DNA from 2 places in the Qipengyuania sp. B-5 genome. Region 2 is predicted to be linked to the other one. Evidence: predicted binding sites of a transcription regulator. Region 2 holds the regulator's gene; the other holds the start of a gene.
The links. The regulator LexA, encoded in region 2, represses DNA repair genes until DNA is damaged. The targets are predictions, from matches to a motif close to GTTCCNCNCTTGTTCT.
Positions count from the first base shown of each region.

Region 1: the regulator LexA is predicted to act here: its motif matches at 1,323-1,338, upstream of AC13CE_RS04600 (ribonucleoside-diphosphate reductase subunit alpha).

Region 1 is NZ_JBSXNU010000035.1:18,916-22,513, forward strand. Features, by position in the region: gene AC13CE_RS04595 (TonB family protein) at 367-873, shown strand; gene AC13CE_RS04600 (ribonucleoside-diphosphate reductase subunit alpha) at 1,460-3,499, shown strand; gene AC13CE_RS04605 (ribonucleotide-diphosphate reductase subunit beta) at 3,575-3,598, shown strand, end outside.
Region 2 is NZ_JBSXNU010000053.1:227,261-230,858, reverse strand. Features, by position in the region: gene AC13CE_RS13400 (ComEC/Rec2 family competence protein) at 1-1,040, shown strand, start outside; gene lexA (transcriptional repressor LexA) at 1,079-1,780, opposite strand; gene moaC (cyclic pyranopterin monophosphate synthase MoaC) at 1,908-2,381, opposite strand; gene trpC (indole-3-glycerol phosphate synthase TrpC) at 2,538-3,323, opposite strand; gene trpD (anthranilate phosphoribosyltransferase) at 3,320-3,598, opposite strand, start outside.

The DNA.
Region 1 (3,598 bases), on a different contig from region 2:
TCGACGAAGGACAATCGCGATCGACGAACAGGACGAATGTCGGGTGCCATTTAAGTGCGAGTCTGTTGCGCGATCGTGGCTTTCCCGAAGCGCGCGCAGGAATAATCGCACCTTCCCGATCGAAAGGAATTACTCGAAAAAGACGTAATATTCCCAATTTGTAGCCTTACGACGCATATTTCTGCGTAGTTTGACAACGCCGTTTCACGGGCGCATCACTTCTTGCAACAGCTCCGATCCCGCAGTCGGCGTTGTTTGATCGACCACTGACCGTCTTCGCTTAGATCATAAATGGGCTGTCGCGATCACTGCGTAACTCTCTGCGGCCGATCATTCGCTTTTCGTTTCGAAAAAAGGATGATCACAATGTACAAAATCCTCGCACTTGCACTCGCCACTGCGGTTTCGGCAGCCCTGCTCGCTGAGCCGGTTCTTTCCCAGAACATCGTCGTCACGCCCGATACCCAGCACCGGGAATTCGTCGAGACGGTCTCGCGCGATCTGGACCGGCAACTTTCGGTGGCTGCGCGGCTGGGCGATGCGCCGAATGGCGAAGGTATCTCTATCGTCCGGTTCACCCGCGATAACGATGGCGATGCTGCCAATGTGAAGCTCTATCGGGCTTCCGGCAAACGCGGTTTCGACCGGATCGCCATGAAGGCCGTTAGCCGTCTGCGCTCGCTGGATAGCGCTCCGCCGAGCGTGGACCGGGACCAGATGTACCAGGCGAATATCATCTTCGCCGAAAACAGATGGAGTGCCGACAGGCTGAGACAACAGCTGGCAGCCGAGGAGGCGGCCAGAATGGCTTTCGGACCATCCGAACGAATGGTTCTCGCCTTCGGTAGCGCCGGAACCCGTCCCACTTCCTGACCGGTGCTCCCCTTCCCGGCCAGTAGTCCCGACCGGGAACGCCCTGGCGTCGCACCCCGTTCTGCGGGAAGGGTGCGCCGCCGGGGTTCGTCGAGTCGAGACCGGGCTGCACTGCGAAAGGTCGGGAAAGGAAAGAAAATTTCCCACCGCTTTTCGAATGAATCGCAAGCCGGTCACACAATCTTTGCCCGCAAAATTTTTTCACCCGATGCGATTTTGGTCTTGCGATTTCGCAAAGCCAGCTTGGTCCACGCGTCGCTGCATTGCATCATCGGCACGGACCCGAACCAGCCCCCTTCCGGCGCGTTAAATTTTCATTGACCCTCTTGCGCCGGAGTCCGCTCTGATTCAGTATCTAGTGGTCGGTCGCCTGGGGGTACCTACAAGACCTAGCGATAACGCTTCCGCTCCCCATATAGGAGAAGACGCGAATTCGCCCCGGTCTGTGGAGAAACAGGGGAGAAGTTTTCACCCCGCCCCACGGCTTTCGGTGCTAGGCGGGAAGGGCTCTCGCCGACTCGAACACATAGCGAACGGACGGCAGCACGATCCTGCCGCAGTCGCACAGGCAAACGGTGGGGACACGATGGATTTCAAAGGCGGAGACGAAACGGCGATGGGACTGGACATGGATACTCAGGACACTGTCGAAGATGCCGCTCCCACCGAGACGAAGAAGCCGGAAAAGGCAGTCAGCATGAAAAGCCAGGACAAGGGCAGCGAGCAGCTCGTCGCCGAAAAGGCGGGTGAAGCGATGGCCGGTGCCATGGCCGAAGTCGCCAAGGCGTCCGTCAAGGAAGACAGCAAGAAAGTCCTCGATCGCCGTTTCGACGTGCAGATCGACACCAGCCGGGATGATCTGCTGACCGCCTTCGGCAAGGAAACGCTGGAAGACCGTTACCTGCTGCCCGGAGAAAGCTATCAGGACCTATTCGCCCGCGTCGCCGATGCTTTCGCCGACGATGCCGAGCATGCGCAGCGTCTGTACGATTACATTTCCAAACTGTGGTTCATGCCCGCCACGCCCGTGCTTTCCAACGGCGGCACCCAGCGCGGCCTGCCGATCTCCTGCTATCTCAACAGCGTGGAAGACAGCCTCGACGGGATCGTCAACACCTGGAACGAAAACGTCTGGCTTGCGTCCAAGGGTGGCGGCATCGGCACCTATTGGGGCAATGTGCGCGGCATCGGCGAACCGGTCGGCCTCAACGGCAAGACCAGCGGCATCATTCCCTTCGTGCGCGTGATGGACAGCCTGACGCTGGCGATCTCCCAGGGTTCGCTGCGGCGCGGCTCGGCCGCCTGCTACATCGATGTCTCGCACCCCGAGATCGAGGAATTCCTCGAGATCCGCAAACCTTCGGGCGATTTCAACCGCAAGGCGCTGAACCTGCATCACGGCGTGCTGGTGACCGACGCTTTCATGGAAGCGGTGCGCGCGGGCGAGGAATTCGACCTCGTCTCTCCGCGTGACGGCAGCGTTCGCAAGACGGTGGATGCGCGCAGCCTGTTCCAGAAGCTGGTCGAGACCCGCCTTGCCACGGGCGAGCCCTATATCGTCTTCTCCGACACGGTGAACCGGATGATGCCCAAGCATCACCGCGATCTGGGCCTCAAGGTCTCGACCTCGAACCTGTGCGCCGAGATCACCCTGCCGACGGGCATCGACCACCTCGGCAACGATCGCACGGCGGTCTGCTGCCTGTCCTCGCTCAACATCGAGAAGTGGGACGAGTGGAACGAGGACAAGCAGTTCATCGAGGACGTCATGCGCTTCCTCGACAACGTGCTGCAGAACTATATCGACCGCGCGCCCGACGAGATGGCCCGCGCGAAATATTCCGCCACGCGCGAACGCAGCGTCGGGCTGGGTGTGATGGGCTTCCACTCCTTCCTCCAGCAGAAGGGCATCGGCTTCGAAAGCCCGATGGCCAAGGTTTGGAACCTGAAGATGTTCAAGCACATCCAGGGCAAGGCGTCCGAAGCATCGATGATGCTCGCCAAAGAGCGTGGACCGTGCCCGGATGCCGCCGAAATGGGCGCGATGGAGCGGTTCAGCTGCAAGATGGCGATCGCGCCGACCGCGTCGATCAGCATCATCTGCGGCGGCACCAGCGCCTGCATCGAGCCGATCCCGGCCAATATCTACACCCACAAGACGCTTTCGGGCAGCTTCGTGGTGAAGAACCCCTATCTGGAAAAGATCCTCGACAAGAAGAGCAAGAATTCGACCGCGGTCTGGAACTCGATCCTGGAAAAGGGCGGCAGCGTCCAGCACCTCGATTTCCTGACGCCGGAAGAGAAGGCGACCTTCAAAACCAGCTTCGAGATCGACCAGCGCTGGCTGCTCGAATTCGCGGCCGACCGCGCGCCCTATATCGACCAGGCGCAGTCGCTGAACCTGTTCATCCCGGCCGATGTCGACAAGTGGGACCTGATGATGCTGCACTTCCAGGCGTGGGAGAAGGGCATCAAGTCGCTCTATTACCTCCGCTCCAAGAGCGTGCAGCGCGCCGGTTTCGCCGGCGGGGTGGAAGCGGACAACACCGCCGACGCCGCCAAGTACGAACTGGCCGCAGGTGCTGGAGAACAGACCGATTACGAAGAATGCCTCGCCTGCCAGTAATGGCCGGTGCCGCTCGCCTTGCATATAACGGGCCGGGGCAACCCCGCCTGACTGGAATTTCCGGAGACTGATACGATGTCGTTGCTCGAAGCCCGCAAG
Region 2 (3,598 bases):
CGGGCGTGGTTCTTTTGCTGTGGCCAGAAACCCTGGTAGGGCCGAGCTTCCAGATGAGCTTCGCCGCAGTCATCTCGATAGTGGCGCTCCACAATTCCAGTCCGGTGCGAGAATTCCTCGCCCCGCGCGAGGAGCAATGGGGCAGGTGGCTCGGCCGCCGGGTGCTGATGCTGTTCATCACTGGTCTCGTTATCGAAATTGCGCTCACACCCATCGTGCTCTTTCATTTTCACCGTGCAGGCATTTACGGGGCCTTTGCCAATGTGATCGCGATCCCGTTGGTCACATTTGTCTCTATGCCGCTTATCGCAATCGCACTGTGCTTCGACCTGGTGGGTCTGGGTTCGCCATTCTGGTGGTTGGTCGGCAAGTCGCTCGACCTGCTTCTTGCCATCGCCCGGACGACAGCGGCTCAGCCAGGCGCGGTGAAGCTGATGCCTCATATCGGTATTCTCAATGTTCTCCTCTTCGTTGCCGGCGGACTATGGCTTGCCCTGTGGAAAGGAAGGGGGCGGTTATGGGGCCTTGCGCCTGCCCTGCTTGGGGCAGCACTGCTTAGCCAGGCATCGGCCCCCGATCTGCTGATCGCGCGGGACGGCGCGGATGTCGGCTTTGTCGATCCTGCCGGAAGTCTGTATGTGCTCCGGAATAAGCCCGGCTCCTACGCGCAGGAGAATCTCGTCGAACTGGCGGGTGCCGAAGCGCTGCCTCGGTCGATGGCCGATTGGCCGGGCGCGCGATGTAGTTCCGACTTTTGCAGCATCCCTATGCGCCGCTCCGACAAAGTCTGGCATCTGCTGGTTGCACGCAGCCGCGAACGGATCGACGAGCGCGCTCTCGCTGCCGCGTGTGAACGCTCCGACATTGTGATCGCGGATCGTTGGCTGCCCCGTAGCTGCCGCCCTCGATGGCTAAAGGCCGACGGCCGCTATCTCGATGCGCAAGGGGGGACCACGATATATTTGGAAGACCGGAGGATCGAGACGGTCGCCGCACATCAAGGAATGCATGGCTGGTGGCAAGCACCCGAGCGCCGGTGAAAGAGGCGCCCGGATTTAAACGGACGCCGTCCCTCGGTTCAGTGATATCGACGCAGCAATCCTGCGAGCTTACCCTGAACCTGAACGCGATCGGCTTCATAGAGCTGTGGCTCGTAAGCGCCATTGGCCGGATCAAGCCTGATCATCGCGCCTTCCTTGCGCAGGTATTTGAGCGTTGCTTCCTGGTTGTCGACAAGAGCAACTACAATCTCGCCATCGCGTGCAGTTTCAGTGCGCTTGACCAGTGCAAAATCGCCATCGAAAATGCCTGCTTCGATCATCGAGTCTCCGCTGACTTCGAGCGCATAGTGATCCCCCGGTCCCAGGAGAGCTGCGGGAACCGGCATGGACGACTGGCCTTCGATTGCCTCGATCGGAGCACCGGCGGCAATACGGCCATGGAGAGGCACGTCGATAATATCGTTCGCTGGTGCTACAGCGACCGGTTTGGCCGTATGCGCGGCAATTACGGAATCGTTTGCCGATGTGGGAGCCGCAACAGAACGCGAAGAGCCGGTGACCGAATCTTCCGGTAGTTTAATCACCTCGAGCGCACGGGCCCGATTGGGCAGGCGACGGATAAAGCCACGTTCTTCCAGAGCCGAGATCAGTCGATGAACGCCGGACTTGCTTTTCAGGTCGAGCGCTTCCTTCATCTCTTCGAAAGAAGGCGAAATGCCAGTATCTTCGAGCTTCTGCTGGATGAAGCGAATCAATTCGTGCTGCTTGGCGGTCAGCATCGGGTAACTCCCTATGTTCCTGTTCACAAAGCTGTGAACGAATGTGGAACAATTAGGCAACCGATTTCAGCAAGTCAAGCATTCCCGCGGTTTCAGAACCCGTCAATAGAGAACAAGCGTTCCCGTTTCAGTCCGCCGCTCGCCAGGCGCCGGACTTGCCGCCTGTCTTCTCAAGGAGACGGATTCCCTCGATAACCATGGCGCGATCGAGAGCCTTACCCATGTCGTAGAGCGTGAGGAGCGCGACGCTGACGGCGGTCATCGCTTCCATCTCGACACCTGTCTTGCCGGTCAGGCCAGCCACCGCCGTCACCCGGATAGCTTCTGCTTCCGGTGTGAAGTCGATCTTAATGCTTTCAAGTCCCAGGGGATGGCAAAGGGGTATGAGCTCCCCTGTACGTTTGGCCGCCATTATGCCCGCAATCCGGGCAGTCGCCAAAGCTTCACCCTTGGCTCCGGTGCCCGCCATGATAGCTTCCAGAGCTTCCGGCTTCATCCGAATTCTCCCCTCGGCGGTTGCGCTCCGATCGGTCTCGGATTTTCCGCTGACATCGACCATGCGAGCTGCTCCGGCCTCGTCGAGATGAGTCAGCCTATTCATTTTGAAGCCTTGGGATCCTGAACCGGGTGGACGACATGGACCACAGTCCTGACGAGAAAAATCGACCCATTGCCAGGTCAGCCGCTCGGGCAGATGGGGTTGGGTAGGGGTGAGACATTTTTAGCCTCATGCCATTTTCTCAACTGGTAGGACAGTCTAACCCTGCAATAGCGCCCGCGTCGCAGCCTCTACATCGCCCTGCCGCATGAGGCTCTCGCCGACGAGAAAGCTGCGGACGCCGGATCGCGCAAGACGCTGGCAGTCCCGATGGGTGTCGATCCCGCTTTCGCCGACAAGAAGGGTGCCTGCTGGTGCACGGGAGGAAAGTTCTTCCGTGATGCGAAGATCAGTCTCGAACGTCTTGAGATTACGATTGTTCACTCCAAGAAGCCGTGACTTCAATCCAGCCGCGCGTTCCATCTCAATGGCATCATGGACTTCGACAAGAACGTCCATCCCCCGATCAATCGCAGCCGCCTCGATCTCGATCATCTGCGCATCTTCGAGTGCGGCAACGATAATCAGGATAGCGTCGGCGCCGATCGCCCGTGCCTCTGCCACTTGCCAGGGATCGACCATGAAATCCTTGCGTAAAACCGGCAATGAGCATGCTTCGCGAGCGGCGACCAGGTAATCCTCGTGTCCCTGGAAATAGGGCGCGTCGGTCAGGACCGAAAGGCAGGCGGCACCGCCGGCCTCGTAAGCCCGCGCATGATCGGCAGGGTGAAAATCGGCACGTATCAGCCCCTTCGACGGACTGGCCTTCTTGATCTCGGCAATCAATCCAAAGCCGCTGTCCTGCGCCGCTTCCAGAGATCGCAAGAAACCGCGCGGCTCACCTTGTTCCCGAGCGAGGGCATCCAGATCGGCAAGGCTCCGCTCTGCCTTGCGGACAGCCACTTCATCGCGCTTGGTTGCACAGATCTCCGCGAGCTTGTTCATTGCGCGAGTTCGATCCAGTCGGCCATCAGTTGCTTGGCCCGGCCAGAATCGATTGCCTCGCCGGCCATCTCTGCACCTTCTGTCCAATCGGTAGTTTTCCCCGCGACGATTAACGTGGCGGCGGCGTTGAAGAGTACTGCATCTCGGTAGGGCCCTGGTGCGCCCATCAGCAATGCTTCCAGCGCCTTGGCATTATGCTGAGGATCGCCTCCACGGATCGCTTCGACGGGGGCGTGCGGCAGGTTCGCCTGCACCGCGACGACCCGGCGCATTTC